Regions from separate parts of the Bradyrhizobium sp. Arg237L genome, predicted to be linked through region 1. Evidence: predicted binding sites of a transcription regulator. Region 1 holds the regulator's gene; each other region holds the start of a gene.
What was found. The regulator LexA, encoded in region 1, represses DNA repair genes until DNA is damaged. The targets are predictions, from matches to a motif close to TGTTCNNNNTGTGTTCNG.
Positions count from the first base shown of each region.

Region 2: a site for LexA is predicted at 3,013-3,030, ahead of OZ411_RS05395 (single-stranded DNA-binding protein). Genes of this name have one in related genera too.
Region 3: a site for LexA is predicted at 2,944-2,961, ahead of OZ411_RS19890 (DNA repair protein). Genes of this name have one in related genera too.

Region 1 is NZ_JAQMIL010000024.1:106,069-111,192, reverse strand. It holds gene glp (gephyrin-like molybdotransferase Glp) at 1-1,180, shown strand, start outside; gene lexA (transcriptional repressor LexA) at 1,382-2,083, shown strand; gene OZ411_RS17100 (hypothetical protein) at 2,379-2,804, shown strand; gene OZ411_RS17095 (hypothetical protein) at 2,994-3,179, shown strand; gene OZ411_RS17090 (ComEC/Rec2 family competence protein) at 3,189-5,124, opposite strand, start outside.
Region 2 is NZ_JAQMIL010000006.1:106,815-111,938, reverse strand. It holds gene gyrA (DNA gyrase subunit A) at 1-1,933, opposite strand, end outside; gene OZ411_RS05395 (single-stranded DNA-binding protein) at 2,351-2,842, opposite strand; gene OZ411_RS05390 (outer membrane beta-barrel protein) at 3,293-4,048, shown strand; gene uvrA (excinuclease ABC subunit UvrA) at 4,359-5,124, shown strand, end outside.
Region 3 is NZ_JAQMIL010000030.1:84,708-89,831, forward strand. It holds gene OZ411_RS19880 (inorganic phosphate transporter) at 1-1,046, opposite strand, end outside; gene OZ411_RS19885 (UdgX family uracil-DNA binding protein) at 1,455-2,810, opposite strand; gene OZ411_RS19890 (DNA repair protein) at 3,030-3,821, shown strand; gene OZ411_RS19895 (DNA polymerase Y family protein) at 3,715-5,124, shown strand, end outside.

The DNA.
Region 1 (5,124 bases):
CGCGGTCCTCGCCGGCGCGGAACCATTGCCGGAAGAGATGGTCGCGCTCGATGCCGCCTATCACCGCACGCTCGCCCGTGACGTCGCAGCAAAGCGTACTCAGCCGCCACTGGCGATGTCGGCGATGGATGGCTATGCGGTGCGATCCGCCGATGCCGCCGATCTCAGCGCGCGGCTGAAGGTGATCGGCGAAGTCGCCGCGGGCCGGCCGTTCGATCGGGAACTTGGTCCGCGGGAAGCGGCACGGATCTTCACCGGCGGCGTCATTCCCGCCGGCGCCGATGCCGTCGTGATCCAGGAAGACACCCGGGTCGATGGCGATCACATCACCATCACCGAAGCTGCCATCGCCGGGCGGCATATCCGTCCCGCCGGCGTCGATTTCCGTGAAGGCGACGTGCTGCTCAGGCGCGGAAGCCGGCTGACCGACCGCGCGCTGTCGCTGGCGGCGTCGATGAACTATCCGGAACTCGCCGTGCGGCGCCGGCCGAAGGTGGCCGTGCTCGCGACCGGCGACGAACTGGTGATGCCCGGCACCTCTCCGGGCCCGGGCCAGATCGTCTATTCCAACGGCTATGCGCTGCGGGCGCTGGCGCGCGCGGAAGGCGCTGAAGCGATCGATCTGGGGGTCGCCGCCGACACGGTTGCCGCCACCACCGAGGGCATCCGCCGCGCGCATGCCGCGGGCGCCGACATCCTCATCACCACCGGCGGCGCCTCGGTCGGCGACCACGACCTCGTAAAGCCGTCGCTCGAGGCCGAGGGCGTCACCATGGCGTTCTGGAAGATCGCGATGCGGCCCGGCAAGCCGATGATGCATGGCCGACTCGGCACGATGCGAGTGATCGGCCTACCCGGCAATCCGGTGTCGTCCTATGTCTGCGCCTACCTGTTCCTGGTGCCGTTGATTCGGGCCCTCCTCGGCCGCTCGGCTGTTCATCACGTCAGCGAAAGCGCCCTGCTCGGCCGCGATCTCGCCGCCAACGATCAGCGCGAAGATTATCTTCGCGCGCTTCTCGAAGAGCGCGACGACGGCACGCTGATCGCAACGCCGGTCACCAAGCAGGACAGTTCGCTGCTTGGGAATCTCACTGCGGCGCAGGCACTTGTGATCCGTCCGCCATTCGCGCCGGCCGCAGCAAAAGGCGCGCCTTGCGACATTCTCCGATTGCCTGAATGACGCCGCGACCAGCACCTACTGAAGCATCTCTGATCGCGTTCACCAGAAATTAAGTGGTTGCGGAACACATATCGAACATATAGTGTCCGTTCATGATTTGTTTCGAAACTCGCTGTCTACGAATGGGAGTGCGTTACTCCCGAGATCAGCTCTTCTCAAGTCTCGGATCGAACGACGCTACCAACCGGGGGAATGCTCGCGATGCTTACGCGCAAACAGTATGAACTTCTGCGTTTCATCAACGAACGGCTGAAAGAGGCCGGCGTGCCTCCTTCGTTCGATGAGATGAAGGACGCGCTCGACCTGCGCTCGAAGTCCGGCATCCACCGCCTGATCACGGCGCTGGAGGAACGGGGCTTCATCCGTCGCCTGCCGAACCGCGCCCGCGCGATCGAGGTGATCAAACTGCCCGAGCTCTCCGCCGCCGGCAACGGCCGCCGCGGCTTCACGCCGAGCGTCATCGAGGGCACGCTCGGCAAGCGCACGACCAGCGCGGCCGTGGCCGAAGACGATGGCAACCGTCCCGTCGCTGTTCCCGTGATGGGCCGGATCGCGGCGGGTACGCCGATCGAGGCGCTGCAGACCCGCAGCCACACCATCAGCGTGCCGCCCGACATGCTCGGCTCCGGTGAGCACTATGCGCTCGAGGTGCGCGGCGATTCCATGGTGGAGGCCGGCATCCTCGACGGCGACATGGCGCTGATCCAGCGCAACGAAACCGCCAACACCGGCGACATCGTGGTGGCGCTGATCGATGAGGAAGAGGCCACGCTGAAGCGTTTCCGTCGCCGCGGCGCCTCGATTGCGCTGGAGCCTGCCAATGCGGCCTACGAAGTCCGCATCCTGCCGCCGAACCGGGTGCGGATCCAGGGCAAGCTGATCGGGCTTTATCGCAAGTACTGAGACGACCAGGACGCAGCAGCCCCGTCTGGGTACTTAGGTGGGTGCTCTGCCCTAGAGGGCGATGACAAGAACGACTTAGAATGATTAGAATGAAAGCCCCGGTAAATTCGCCGGGGCACTTCGGTGCAAGGTGATGTGCGGCAGCGTCTCGCTATCGTGTTTGTGAACGGACCGAAGGCGCGGGCCGTACAAATGCCAAGAACGAAGCAGAGGCTTATAAGTTATCGTCCACTCTGATAGAGGCCTGCGCCTCTTCCCAGGCACGGGTCGGCTATCTCGAATGAGGAGCAATCCGATGTGTGACTATAGCCTGCATGCCGTGGCGACGCGTCCCGCCCAGGTTGGAGAGACGCTTATCACCACCACCTTCCGCGGCACTTCGACCCGCGGCTTCGCTTCGGAAAGCGATCCGACGGTCGCAGTCTGCATGCTTCCCGGGACCGAACTCGCGTTCGCCGATAACGTCCGTTACGACAATCGCTGGATCTGGACCAAGACGACCGGCTTCCGCGTCGGCAAGTTCAACCAGATCGATCCGCATATTCGGGATCGTCATCACGACGCGATCGAGTTTCCCGATGGCAGCCATGTGCTGGTGACCCAGCTCTGCGAAGGGCAGCGGGCGACCGTGCTGCAATTGCCAGTGACGCATCATGTTGCAGAGCCGGCACCGAAGGCGGTCGAGCAGCGCCCCGCGCCGAACCCGCTGTTCATCGGCTGAGACAGCTTCGGGCAGCGTGCGCCGCCGGTCTCGGCCGGCGGAGCGTTGCCGCGAGTGACAAGCAAAGTGTTTTGAGCGGCCCCGGAGGCCATCCGGGGGCGCATGTGATTTTGTGTTGGAACGGATGCTTTATTCGCCAAGGGGGCGTGATCGGTGGTCACCAAGATCACATGGCAAAGAGCCGGACGAGTGGCTGAGCCCGGCCGATACATGTTCAGGTTCGGCTGGCTCACCGTCGCAGCGGAAGATCTCGCGATCTGGGAGCGATTTCCGGATGCGACCTTTACGCTCGTGCAAATGCCGTCGCATTCGGGCGATCCGGATGAATTTCGGCTCGGCGCCTTCGAGCTAGCGGCCAACGCCGGCGGTGATTGAAGGGGGCGCTCAGTCGTCCGACTGCAGGTCGGATTCGGACGGGGTCGCATCGATGGCGCGCGGCACGGGTGCCCCCTGGATCCGGATCGTGGTCTCGGGTTCGCCTTCGCCTGACATCGCAGGCGACCACGGCCGGTCGAGGCCGGCGGGCCTGACCGCGTCGATGACGAAGCCGTTCCGGTTCCGCCTTAGCGCCAGCCCGCCCTGCCGCCGCAGCCGCTCGGCATCGATGACCGCCGCCGCGCAGCCTGGCGGCACCGGCCGTGCGGTCACGATCAGCACCGCCCGCTCGCAATCGTCCGCGAGCGCCTCGGATCGCTGGGTGAGCGCGATGAACGCGCCACCGGCCGCAGAGGTCACGCAGCCGCTCTCATCGCAGGACACGCCCTCCGTCAGCGACGGATCGCCCGCGCTGCGGGCATCGGCATCCGCGGCCAGCCACTCCTTGGCGAGAAACGCATCCTTCGCAGTCCGCATCAGGTGCAGCCGCCCGTCACCGCCGCGGACGGCGACATTGCGGCCGTCGCCGGAAATCAGAATGTCCGGTTGCGGCGCCCTCACCGCCCAGACCACCGCAATGAGAAGCACCGCCGCGCCGACGAAGCGCAGCGGCGTGCGCAACAGCCCGAGCAGGATGACGCCCAGGCTCGCGGCGATCAGCGGGCCGATCCCGAACGCACTGACGTGGCCGACCGCGCCCGGCAGCGCGGCGACCCCCTGCGCGACCACGATCATCCAATCGATTCCAGTGCCCATGATCGCCCAGAACACACCGTCGAAACCGAACGGCATCGCCAGCAGGCCAAGCAGCCCGGCCGGCATCACCAGCGCCGACACCACCGGCATCGCCGCGAGGTTGGCGAGCACGCCAAAGGGCGCCACCCGGTGGAAGTGAAAGGCGGCATAGGGCGTGGTCGCCAGCCCCGCCACCAACGACGCCAGCAGCAGCATCGCGACCTCACGCCCGCCCCACAGCGCGATCCGCGCGGTTGTGGAATGGTCTGGCGCGGCGAACAGATGCGGCATGCCGATCTGCACCAGCGCCACCAGCCCGAGCGTCGCCGCAAACGACATCTGGAAGCTTGGATGTACCAGCGCCTCCGGCGCGATCGCGAGCACGATCATGGCCGCGACCGCGAGCGTCCGGAACGTCACCGCGCGGCGGTCGACCATGACGGCGATCAGCACCACTGCGGTCATGAGGAACGAGCGCTGCGTCGCGACCTCCGCACCCGACAGCAGAAGATAGAAGGCGGCCGCCACGAGCGCCGCCGCGGCAGACCATTTCTTGATCGGAAAGCCCACGGTGAGCACCGGAAACAGCGCAAGCAACGCGCGGACCGCGAAGAAGACCACGCCGGCCACCACGGCCATGTGGTAGCCCGAGATCGAGAGCACGTGCCCGAGCCCCGAGATGAACATCGCATCATTCACCGGCTCGGAGATGGCATCGCGCCGGCCGGTCAGGAGTGCGGTCGCGATCGCGCGATTGTCGCCTTCGAGCACGTTGCGGATCCGCGCATCGATCGCATCGCGCATGCCCTGCATGAAGGCCGCATAGCGCAGCGTAAATCCGCGGCCTTCCGGCGGCGCGGTCGTCTTGATGGCGCCGAGTACGAAACCGGACGCGCCGATGCCCTGGAAATAGAGATCGCGGCCAAAATCGTAGCTCCCGGGCCGCAGAGGAGCGAGCGGCGGCTGCAGCCGCGCCTTCAATTCGACGAAGCTGCCGACTTCGGGGGCAGTGCCCTTCTTCACCGACAGCCGAACGCGCTCAAGTTTCGGCGCGCCGCGCTGGCTTTCGATGCTTGCGACGCGCAGCACGAAACGGTCGGTGCGCTCGCGGATGTCACGCGTCTCGACAAATCCGGTGAGTGACACCGAGAACATCGGCCGCGCCAGCACGCCATGCGCGACCCGCGCGGTTCGCCAGGTGGCAACGGCA
Region 2 (5,124 bases), on a different contig from region 1:
AGGAGGATTCGTCCTCCGGCAGCGGCATGATGGTGGTGATGCGCTCGCCCTGCTCCAACGGCAGGATGTTGATCAGCGCCTTGCCGCGCGCATTCGGCGCGGCCATCGGCAATCGCCAGACCTTCTCCTTGTAGACCTGGCCACGTGAGGAGAAGAACAGGACCGGCGTGTGGGTGGAGGCCACGAACACGCGGCTGACGAAATCCTCGTCGCGCGTCTGCATGCCGGCGCGGCCCTTGCCGCCGCGGCGCTGGGAGCGATAGGTCGACAGCGGCACGCGCTTGACATAGCCGGCGTGCGACACCGTCACGACCATGTCCTCGCGCTGGATCAGGTCCTCGTCCTCGACCTCGCCTTCCTGCTCGGCGATAACAGTCCTGCGCGGCGTGGCGAACTGGGCCTTCACCTCCGCAAGCTCGGTCTTGACGATCGCCTGCACCCGGGCGCGCGAGCGCAGGATGTCGAGATAGTCGGATATCTCGGCCGCAAGCTTGGTGAGCTCCTCGCCGATCTCGTCGCGGCCGAGCGCGGTCAGGCGCTGCAGCCGGAGGTCGAGGATTTCCCTCGCCTGCTCCAGCGAAAGGCGGATGGTGCCATCCGGATTGATGCGGTGGCGCGGATCGTCGATCAGCGTGATCATGTCTTCGACGTCCCGCGCCGGCCAATCGCGCGACATCAGGGTTTCGCGCGCGGCCGCCGGATTCGGCGAAGAGCGAATGACGCGGATGACCTCATCGATATTGGCAACCGCGATGGCAAGGCCCACCTGGAGGTGGGCGCGGTCGCGTGCCTTGCCGAGCAGGTATTTGGTGCGCCGGGTCACCACCTGCTCGCGGAAGTTGACGAAGATCGTGAGCAGATCCTTCAGGTTCATCGTCTGCGGTCGGCCGGAATCGAGTGCCAAGATGTTGGCCGGGAAGTTGGTCTGCAGCGGCGTGAAGCGGTAGAGCTGATTCAGCACCACATCCGGCATCGCCTCGCGCTTCAGTTCGATCACGACGCGGAAACCTTCGCGATCGGATTCGTCGCGCAGGTCGGAAATCCCCTCGATCTTCTTCTCGCGGATCAGCTCGCCGATCCGCTCGACCATGTTCGCCTTGTTAACCTGGAACGGGATCTCCGTGATGATGATCGCCTCGCGATCCTTTCGCAGGGTATCGATCGCGACCTTGCCGCGCATCACGATCGAACCGCGGCCGAGATGATAGGATGCTCGGATACCCGCTCGACCGAGGATGATGCCGCCGGTGGGGAAATCCGGCCCCGGAATGATGTTGATGAGTTCGTCGATGGTGAGCGCCGGATTATCGATCAGCGCCACACAGGCGTCGACGACCTCGCCGAGATTGTGCGGCGGGATGTTGGTGGCCATGCCGACGGCGATGCCGCCCGCGCCATTGACCAGCAGGTTCGGAAACCGCGTCGGCAAGACCGACGGCTCTTGCTCGCTGTTGTCGTAGTTGGCCTGGAAGTCGACCGTGTCCTTCTCGATGTCCGCCAGCACAGCCTCTGCCGCCCGCGTCAGGCGCGCTTCGGTGTATCGGTAGGCTGCCGGCGGATCACCGTCGACCGAGCCGAAATTGCCCTGGCCGTCGATCAGCGGCACGCGCATCGAAAAATCCTGCGCCATGCGCACCATGGCGTCGTAAATCGATTGGTCGCCGTGCGGGTGATACTTACCGATGACGTCGCCGACCACGCGCGCGGACTTGACGTACTTCTTGTCCGGCGTGTGCCCCTGGTCGTACATCGAATACAGGATGCGGCGGTGGACCGGCTTCAGCCCGTCGCGCGCATCGGGGAGCGCCCGTGCCACGATCACGCTCATGGCGTAGTCGAGGTAGGACTTCTTCATCTCGTCGAGGATGGAAACGGGACGAATGTCGGAGGGCCCCGACGGCTCGCCGGGCTTGTCGTCTTCAGGTTCTGACAAAGGGGGAATCCGGGTCGGTTCTACTGTAGAATCATATAGCGTATCAGGGGCTCGATCACCACCCCGGAACGGTCTAGGCGACCGGTTTTTCCCTTCGTTTTTTCATAGACTTACGGGCTTGACGGGCGCGCCGCGGGAACACCCTGGCGGGGTGCGGCAAGGGCGCCGTCCCAGGTAAGGAGACTGCCCGCGGGCCGTCGGCGGCGGCTGCATCGCTCCGCCCTGTCGGTTAGATCGATTTCCTCACAGTTCACATTAACCGGAACCACGAGGAACCCGGCCACGACACATCGAGCAACATCAATTGCTTGACGCTTATATCCTGCAATCATTGAAGAGGATAAGTTCGACGCAAGCCGTATCGCGCGAGGGATATTTTTCATCCTCACGCGATCTTTCCGGCAACGTACCGCTCGATCAGAACGGAATATCGTCGTCCATGTCGTTGTTGCGGGCGCCGGCCGGCACGGCGCGGCGTGGGGCGGAACTCGAGGGGCCGCTGACGCCGAAATCGCCGCCACCGCCGCCCATGTCGTCGGAGAAGCTGCCGCCACCGCCCTTGCCGTCCAGCATCGTGAGGTTGGAGTTGAAGCCCTGCAGCACCACTTCGGTCGAATATTTCTCGACCCCGCTCTGATCGGTCCACTTCCGGGTCTGGAGCTGGCCCTCGACATACACCTTGGCGCCCTTCTTCAGATATTGCTCGGCGACCTTGGCGAGCCCTTCATTGAAGATGACGACACGGTGCCACTCGGTCTTTTCCTTGCGCTCGCCGGTGGCCCGGTCGCGCCAAGTCTCGGAGGTCGCGACGCTCAGATTGGCGATCGGACGACCGTCCTGGGTCCGCCGGATTTCCGGGTCCTTGCCGAGATTGCCCACCAGAATGACCTTATTTACGCTTCCCGCCATCGCCGCTCTCCACTCGATCACTGGGCCGGCCGGTTGCACGGCGGCCACATTCAGTCTTCGCTAACCACATCTTACATTGCTGACGGACCCTATACGCTCGCCGACACCGTCGGGCGCAGCCATTCCCCGTCCATTCCGCATTTATCCACATATAGCACCAGCCGCGCCATTGTTCCAGTTTTGTTCCATGCAACTTGCCGTAAACATGGTGACATTGTGGCCCAATTTTGGTGCAGCGGGAATGGAACCCGAAACCAACCGTCGGGTTCCAGAAAACCTCAAACAAATCATTAACTTATGTTATCCGCACTTCGCCCCTAACTGTTGCGTTTGGGCGACGGTATTTCCGGTTGAATCAGGGTATGCCTAAAACGACGGCGCGGCGCTCGCGTCTTTAATACCGTAACGCTTCGGGACCCAATTGAAGCGAACAAAGGCTGGAGAGCTACGATGAAGAAGTTTTTGCTTGGAACGGTTGCCTTGGTTGCGCTGGCTGCGCCGGCCTCGGCTGCCGATCTTGCCGCACGTCCCTATGTGAAGGCCCCGCCGGCGCCGGTCGCAGTCGTCTATGACTGGACCGGGTTCTATATCGGCGGCAACGGCGGCTGGGGAACGAGCCGCAACCGCTGGGACGTCCTTGGTTTCAGTGACGGCTCCCATAACGCCGACGGCGGCACTGCTGGTGGCCAGATCGGCTATCGCTGGCAGATGGGCACCTGGGTGTTCGGCGTCGAAGGCCAGGGCAACTGGGCCGACTTCAAGGGCAGCAACATCAGCCTGCTGACGGGCATCGACACCAACGAGACGAGGGTCGACGCCTTCGGCCTGATCACTGGCCAGATCGGCTATGCCGCCAACAATGTGTTGTTCTATGTCAAGGGCGGCGCGGCCGTGGTCGCCGATCGCTACCGCGTGCGTGACGCCTTCACCGGTTTCCCGATCACCAACGACATCAACGACACCCGCTGGGGAGCCTCGGTTGGCGCTGGCATCGAATACGGCTTCGCTCCGAACTGGTCGGTCGGCGCCGAGTACAATCACATCTTCCTGGGCAATCGCTCCTACGATTTCATCAACAATGGCTTCGCCGGCCCGGCCGGCAGCCTCTTCGCCACCGAGAATATCAAGCAGGACATCGACCTCGTCACCGTCCGCGTGAACTACAAGTTCGGCTTCGGCGGCGCTCCGCTCATCGGGCGGTACTGATCGCACGATCGGATATCAATCTTAAGAAAAGGCCGGCCTTGCGCCGGCCTTTTTGTTTGCGTGTCGTTAGTTCCGAGCCGCTCATCTGCGAAGCTCCGCTTGCGCGAGCATCCTCTTGCTGCCAGCTACTGCCAAATCTGCACGCAAGAAATGCGACCTGAAAACAAATCGTTGATGATTCGTCCTGAGCACTGGAAATCATCACTCGTTCTTCCTATGTTCCGGCATCACCCCATCGGCGCCGTGGTACGGATTTCCGACGACGCGCGCCCATAACGTGGCGCGCTTACAAGCGCCTGGAAATGCCGATATGGATGAAGTGCTCAGGGCGAAGCGCCAACCGACCGCCGGCTCCTCAACGCGTGCCATCACGATCCGCGGCGCGCGGGAGCACAACCTCAAGAACATCGACGTCGAGATTCCCCGCGACAGGCTGGTCGTGTTCACCGGCCTGTCCGGCTCCGGCAAGTCGTCGCTCGCCTTCGACACCATCTATGCCGAGGGCCAGCGCCGCTATGTCGAATCGCTCTCGGCCTATGCCCGCCAGTTCCTGGAGATGATGCAGAAGCCGGACGTCGATCAGATCGACGGCCTCTCGCCCGCCATCTCCATCGAGCAGAAAACCACCTCGAAGAACCCGCGCTCCACCGTCGGCACTGTCACCGAGATCTACGACTACATGCGCCTGCTCTGGGCCCGCGTCGGCGTGCCCTATTCGCCGGCCACGGGGCTGCCGATCGAGAGCCAGACCGTCTCGCAGATGGTCGACCGCGTGCTGGCGCTGCCGGAAGGCACCCGCCTCTATCTGCTGGCGCCGGTCGTGCGCGGCCGCAAGGGCGAGTACAGGAAGGAGCTCGCCGAATATCTCAAGAAGGGTTTTCAGCGCGTCAAGATCGACGGCACCTTCCATGAGCTCGCCGAAGCGCCGACCCTCGACAAGAAGTTTCCGCACGACATCGATGTCGTCGTCGACCGCATCGTGGTGCGCCCCGACATCGGCCAGCGGCTCGCGGAAAGCTTCGAGACCGCGCTCAAGCTCGCCGAGGGCCTCGCCGTGATCGAGTTCGCCGATGCCC
Region 3 (5,124 bases), on a different contig from region 1:
GTGCCCTCATTGAGGTGGTGCAGCGAGATGTACTGCGTCACGGCCGGACGGGGATCGCCGATAATGCTGTGACCGGCGCCCTTCGCCGCGATCACCTTGGAGGCGGCTTCCGAGTTCTTCTGGAACTGGGCGATCTGGGATTCCGGCAGCGCGCGGTTCAGCGCATAGGCGGTCGGCACTGTGCCGATCAGGATCAGCATGATCAGGCCCATGCCCTTCTGCCCGTCGTTGGAGCCGTGCGCGAAGCTGACGCCGGTGCAGGTCAGGATCAGCAGGCCGCGGATCCAGAGCGGCGGCGCCTTGTTGCCTTCGGGCGCGGCATAGAGCGCAGGGTTGCGCACCATCATCTTGAGCACGAGCAGCAGTATCGCGGCGCAGACGAAGCCGACCAGCGGCGACAGCAAGAGCGCGTAGCCGATCTCGGTGGCCTTGCTCCAGTCGACGCCGGAGGTGCCATCGCGGCCGCGCATCAGCGCATTGGCGATGCCGACGCCGATGATCGAGCCGATCAGCGTGTGCGAGGACGAGGCCGGCAGGCCGAAATACCAGGTGCCGAGATTCCACAGGATCGCGGCGATCAACAGCGCGAACACCATGGCGAAGCCGGCGCTGGAGCCGACCTGCAGAATCAGCTCGACCGGCAGGAGCGAGATGATGCCGAATGCGACCGCGCCAGACGAGAGCAGCACGCCGAGGAAGTTGAAGAAGCCCGACCACATCACCGCGACTTCGGCGGGCAGCGAATGCGTGTAGATCACGGTCGCGACCGCGTTGGCGGTGTCGTGGAAGCCGTTGACGAATTCAAAGCCGAGCGCAATCAACAGCGCAACGAACAGCAGGATGTAGGGCAAGAAGGTGGTGACGCGGGTGCCGGTGGCATCGACGTCGGAATAGATGCTGTAGGCGACGAACAGCAACCCCGCCGCGAGGATGCCGAAGAAGAGGATCATCGTCAGCGGATTGAAGCCCTTATCGAGATTTGGCCTTGAAGCCGGCTGAATCGGTCTTTCGTCGCGTACTGAAGTATTGAGTGCAAAATCGGTCATTCTGACGCCCCGTCGAAATACGGAAGGAGGCCCTTAGTCTTGACCATTGACTTGAAGGTTAGATGACAGCCGTAGTTTGCTTGAATGAAACGCGTGTCGCAACGGTGCTTGAGTGTTGCATCGATGATCGTCTGTCACGCGCGCTCGCGACATGAATGTTGACCATTCACATGACGAGCCATGCACGCAGCGAAGGTGTGTGATGGAAAGGAAGCGGTCGGGCGCTGCCTGACGCCGGGGCTGTGGCGCCGCGGCAGCGCGCCGACCTCATGGGAACGTCATTGGCGTGAACAAGACGCCCCAAACTCCCCCTGTAATAGGAGAGTATTATCCATCAATGTAAGGTTGTAAATAGATATCAGTCTTATCAACGGCTTGATATTTGCAGTGCTATGCATGGTGCCATGCTTATGCCGCAGCCTGCGCGCGTTTCCTCAAGAGTTCCGCGGCGATCTTCAGGTCTTCGACAAAGCGTTGATATTCCCGCGCTTTCGCATCCTCATCGGGCAGCCGCAGCAGATAGGAAGGATGCACCGTCACCAGCGCCTTCACCTCGTCGTCGAGATCGATCAGCCGGCCGCGGTTTTTGCCGATCGGCGTGAGCTTGTTGAACACGCATTGGGCAGCGGTCGCGCCCATCGCCACCACCAGGTCCGGCTTGATCGAGGCGAGTTCCCGCTCATACCATTGGCGGCAGGCCTTGATCTCCGGCGTATTCGGCTTCTGGTGCAGGCGGATCTTGCCGCGCGGCACAAATTTGAAATGCTTCACCGCATTGGTGATGTAGACTTTCTTGCGGTCGATGCCGGCCTCTTCGAGCGCGCGATCGAGCATTTGTCCGGCGGGACCGACGAACGGTTTTCCGGCGAGATCTTCCTTGTCGCCCGGCTGCTCGCCGACCAGCATCACCTGTGCGCTTTGCGGGCCTTCGCCGAACACGGTCTGGGTCGCGTGCTCATAGAGATGGCAGGCGCGGCAATCGGCGGCTTCCTCCCGCAGCGCACTCAGACTATCGGAATGGCGGATCATGGCGGGTTCCGGTGGCGTGGCGCTTTCGCTTGCGGGTTTAATCGTCAAAGCCTCCGGCAGGTTCCGCGATTGCTTCGCTGCCAGCCGTGCCGGGTTGAAGATAACAGCGTAATGACGCTGCCAGATCTCCTCCAGCCGATTGCCTGCGGGCATCCCGGCCTCGCTGATGCCTGGCGTGATCGACACCGCATGTCCATCCCAATGCGCGCAGACATCTGATGTGAGGATCGACCAGGGCATGTCGGCAAAGCGGCTGGCGAAGAAGGGCGCGGCCAGTTCCACGACATGGTGCTGCGGCTCGAACCAGGCGACGAAATGTGATTTGTGCTCGCGCCCGATCTCGCGGAAGCGGATCGACGTCCGCATCCGCTGTGCCTCGTGATGCACGGCCTTCGCCATCGCATGGATACGCGCGACGTCGGGATCGTCAGCGACGTCGAGCAGGTCATGGTCGCGGCGCAGGCGCCACAACAGGCGATAGAGCAGGGCAAAGCGCTCGGCGTCGCGATGCAGGATCGCGGTTTTCGCCAGCTCGACGAATTTGGCCGGCACATTGAACGTGCCGTGCGGCGGCTCGAGCGGCGCTTCGGCCGTCGATGTTTCGGGCTGATCGGGCCCGTGGCCGCGCACCGTCCAGGTCACGTCGGCCGGCGTCACGTCGTTCAATACCAGCGTCCGCGCCGCCGAGCGCCAGCCGTCGAAATCAGTCTCGCTGCCCAGGATGATGTGGTGCATGGCACTTACTCTCCCTCCTGTCATGCCCGGGCTTGATCGGGTCATGAAGGTCTTGATCAATCCCATTGATTTCATTCATGAATTTATCCCGTTACCAATCCGATTGACTCCTCCCGCATAGTTGGCTTTATATTAGAACATACCATGAACAATTGGGCCAGCTTCTGGTTTCTCCCTTAAGCCAGCAGCGGCCCCGATATCTTCCTTAAGGAGCGGCGCATGACGAGCGCACGCCTGAGCACGCTTGCGTCCTTGCGCGGGCGCATTGAACGCATTGAGACATCCAATGAAGCGCATGCGCTGCAGCGGATCGCGCTGGGACATGCCGGCGCCGATGCGATGCTCAAGGGCGGGCTTGCGAGAGCCGCGGTGCACGAAGTGTTTGCCGAGGGCCACCAGGGCGCTTCCGCCACCGGCTTCATCGCAGGGCTCGCCGGCCGTCTTGCCGCGCGAAAGCCGCTGGTCTGGGTGCGGCAGGATTTTTCCGAAATCGAATCCGGCGCACTGTCGATGAACGGCTTGTCCGAGCTCGGCCTCGATCCGCGCCTCCTCGTCACCGTGCGCGCCGCCGACATCGACAATGCGTTGCGCACCACGGCCGATGCGCTCGCCTGCGACGCGCTTGGTGCCGTCATCATGGAAGTCTGGGGCGATGCGCGGCAGCTCGATCTGGTCGCCAGCCGCAAGCTGACGCTCGCCTCGCAATCATCAGGCGTCCCCGCGTTGCTGCTGCGTCTGGCGGCGACGCCGCTTCCGTCCACCGCGGAAACCCGATGGATCGTGCGCGCGGCGCATTCGCCGCCGGGCGCCAGTTGGAGCGCGTGGGGCGCGCCTCTGTTCGATGCGCAGCTCGTTCGCAATCGTCATGGCCCGGTCGGGCGATGGATCATGGAATGGAAATGTGATGAGTGCCTTTTCAGCGAACCGTCGGCGTATCCTCAGCCTGTGGCTGCCGCGCCTGCCCATCGATCGGATCAAGCGGCAACTGGCTCGCACCGCCTCGCCAGTTGAAACACGCGAGCTGTCCGAACTCCCTCTCCCGCAAGCGGGAGAGGTGGAAGTGCCGAGCGTTGTCGTCATCAAGGAACACAACGCGCTGGTGATCCACTCCCTCGACGACATCGCCGCGCGAAGCGGCCTGTCGGCTGGCCTGCCATTGGCCAATGCCCGCGCGATCTGCCCGGAACTGACGGTCTATGATGCCGACGAAATCGCGGATGCCAGGACGATCAACGACATCGCCGACTGGTGCGACCGCTTCACACCTCTGGTGGCGCTCGATCCGCCCTCAGGTCTCTTCCTCGATATCACCGGCTGCGCCCATCTGTTCGGCGGCGAGCGTGCGATGCTGCAGATCATCTGCGGCGCTCTCGCAAGACGCGGCTTTGCCGTCAGTGGCGCGATCGCGGCCACCTCGGTCTGCGCGCGCACGCTGACGCGGCATTCGTCAGGCAGGATCATCGAGGATGGTGCGGAAGCCGAGGCGGTCGCCCCTCTGCCGATCTCGGCGCTGGGAGCGGATGACGCCATCACCAAAGGCCTGCGCCGCGCCGGCTTGAAGACGATCGGCGATGTCGCCGCTCGCGCGCGCCACGAGATCGCGGCGCGTTTCGGCGCGGCCTTCACCACGCGGCTCGAGCATGCGCTGGGGCAGGGCGATGCGCCGATCAGCCCGCGCAAGCCATTGCCTGACTACATCGTCGAAAAGCGGTTTCCCGAGCCGATCACAACCGAGCCCATGATCGCGATGACGCTGCAGAACCTCGCTAAAATGCTGGTCCAGGCGATGGACAAGCAGGGCAAGGGCGCGCGGAAGCTGGAAGCAGGCTTCTTCCGCACCGACGGCGCGGTGCGCACGCTTGCCGTCGAGACCGGGCGCGCGGTGACGAAGCCCGAAGTGATCGACCGCCTGTTCCGCGAGCGGCTCGATGCGCTGAGCGATCCCCTCGATCCCGGCTTCGGCTTCGACCTGATCCGCCTGTCCGCTGGCCGTACCGAGATCGTGGTGCAGCAGCAGCGCGATCTCGATGCCCATGTCCATGACAATGACGAACTTGCCGCGCTGATCGACCGTATCGCCGCCCGCATCGGGGGCAAGCGTGTGGTCGTGCACCTGCCGGAGGACACCCACATCCCCGAGCGCGCAGCGCTTGCCGCACCGGCACAGCATCATCTGGCCGCGGCATCGCAAGCCGTCTGGCCCGCGCGCGCCGAAGGCGAGCCGCCACTGCGTCCCCTGCGACTGTTCGAAAGGCCGGAGCCGATCAAGGTGCCGTTCGCCACCGTGCCGGATGGACCGCCGCATCGCTTCACC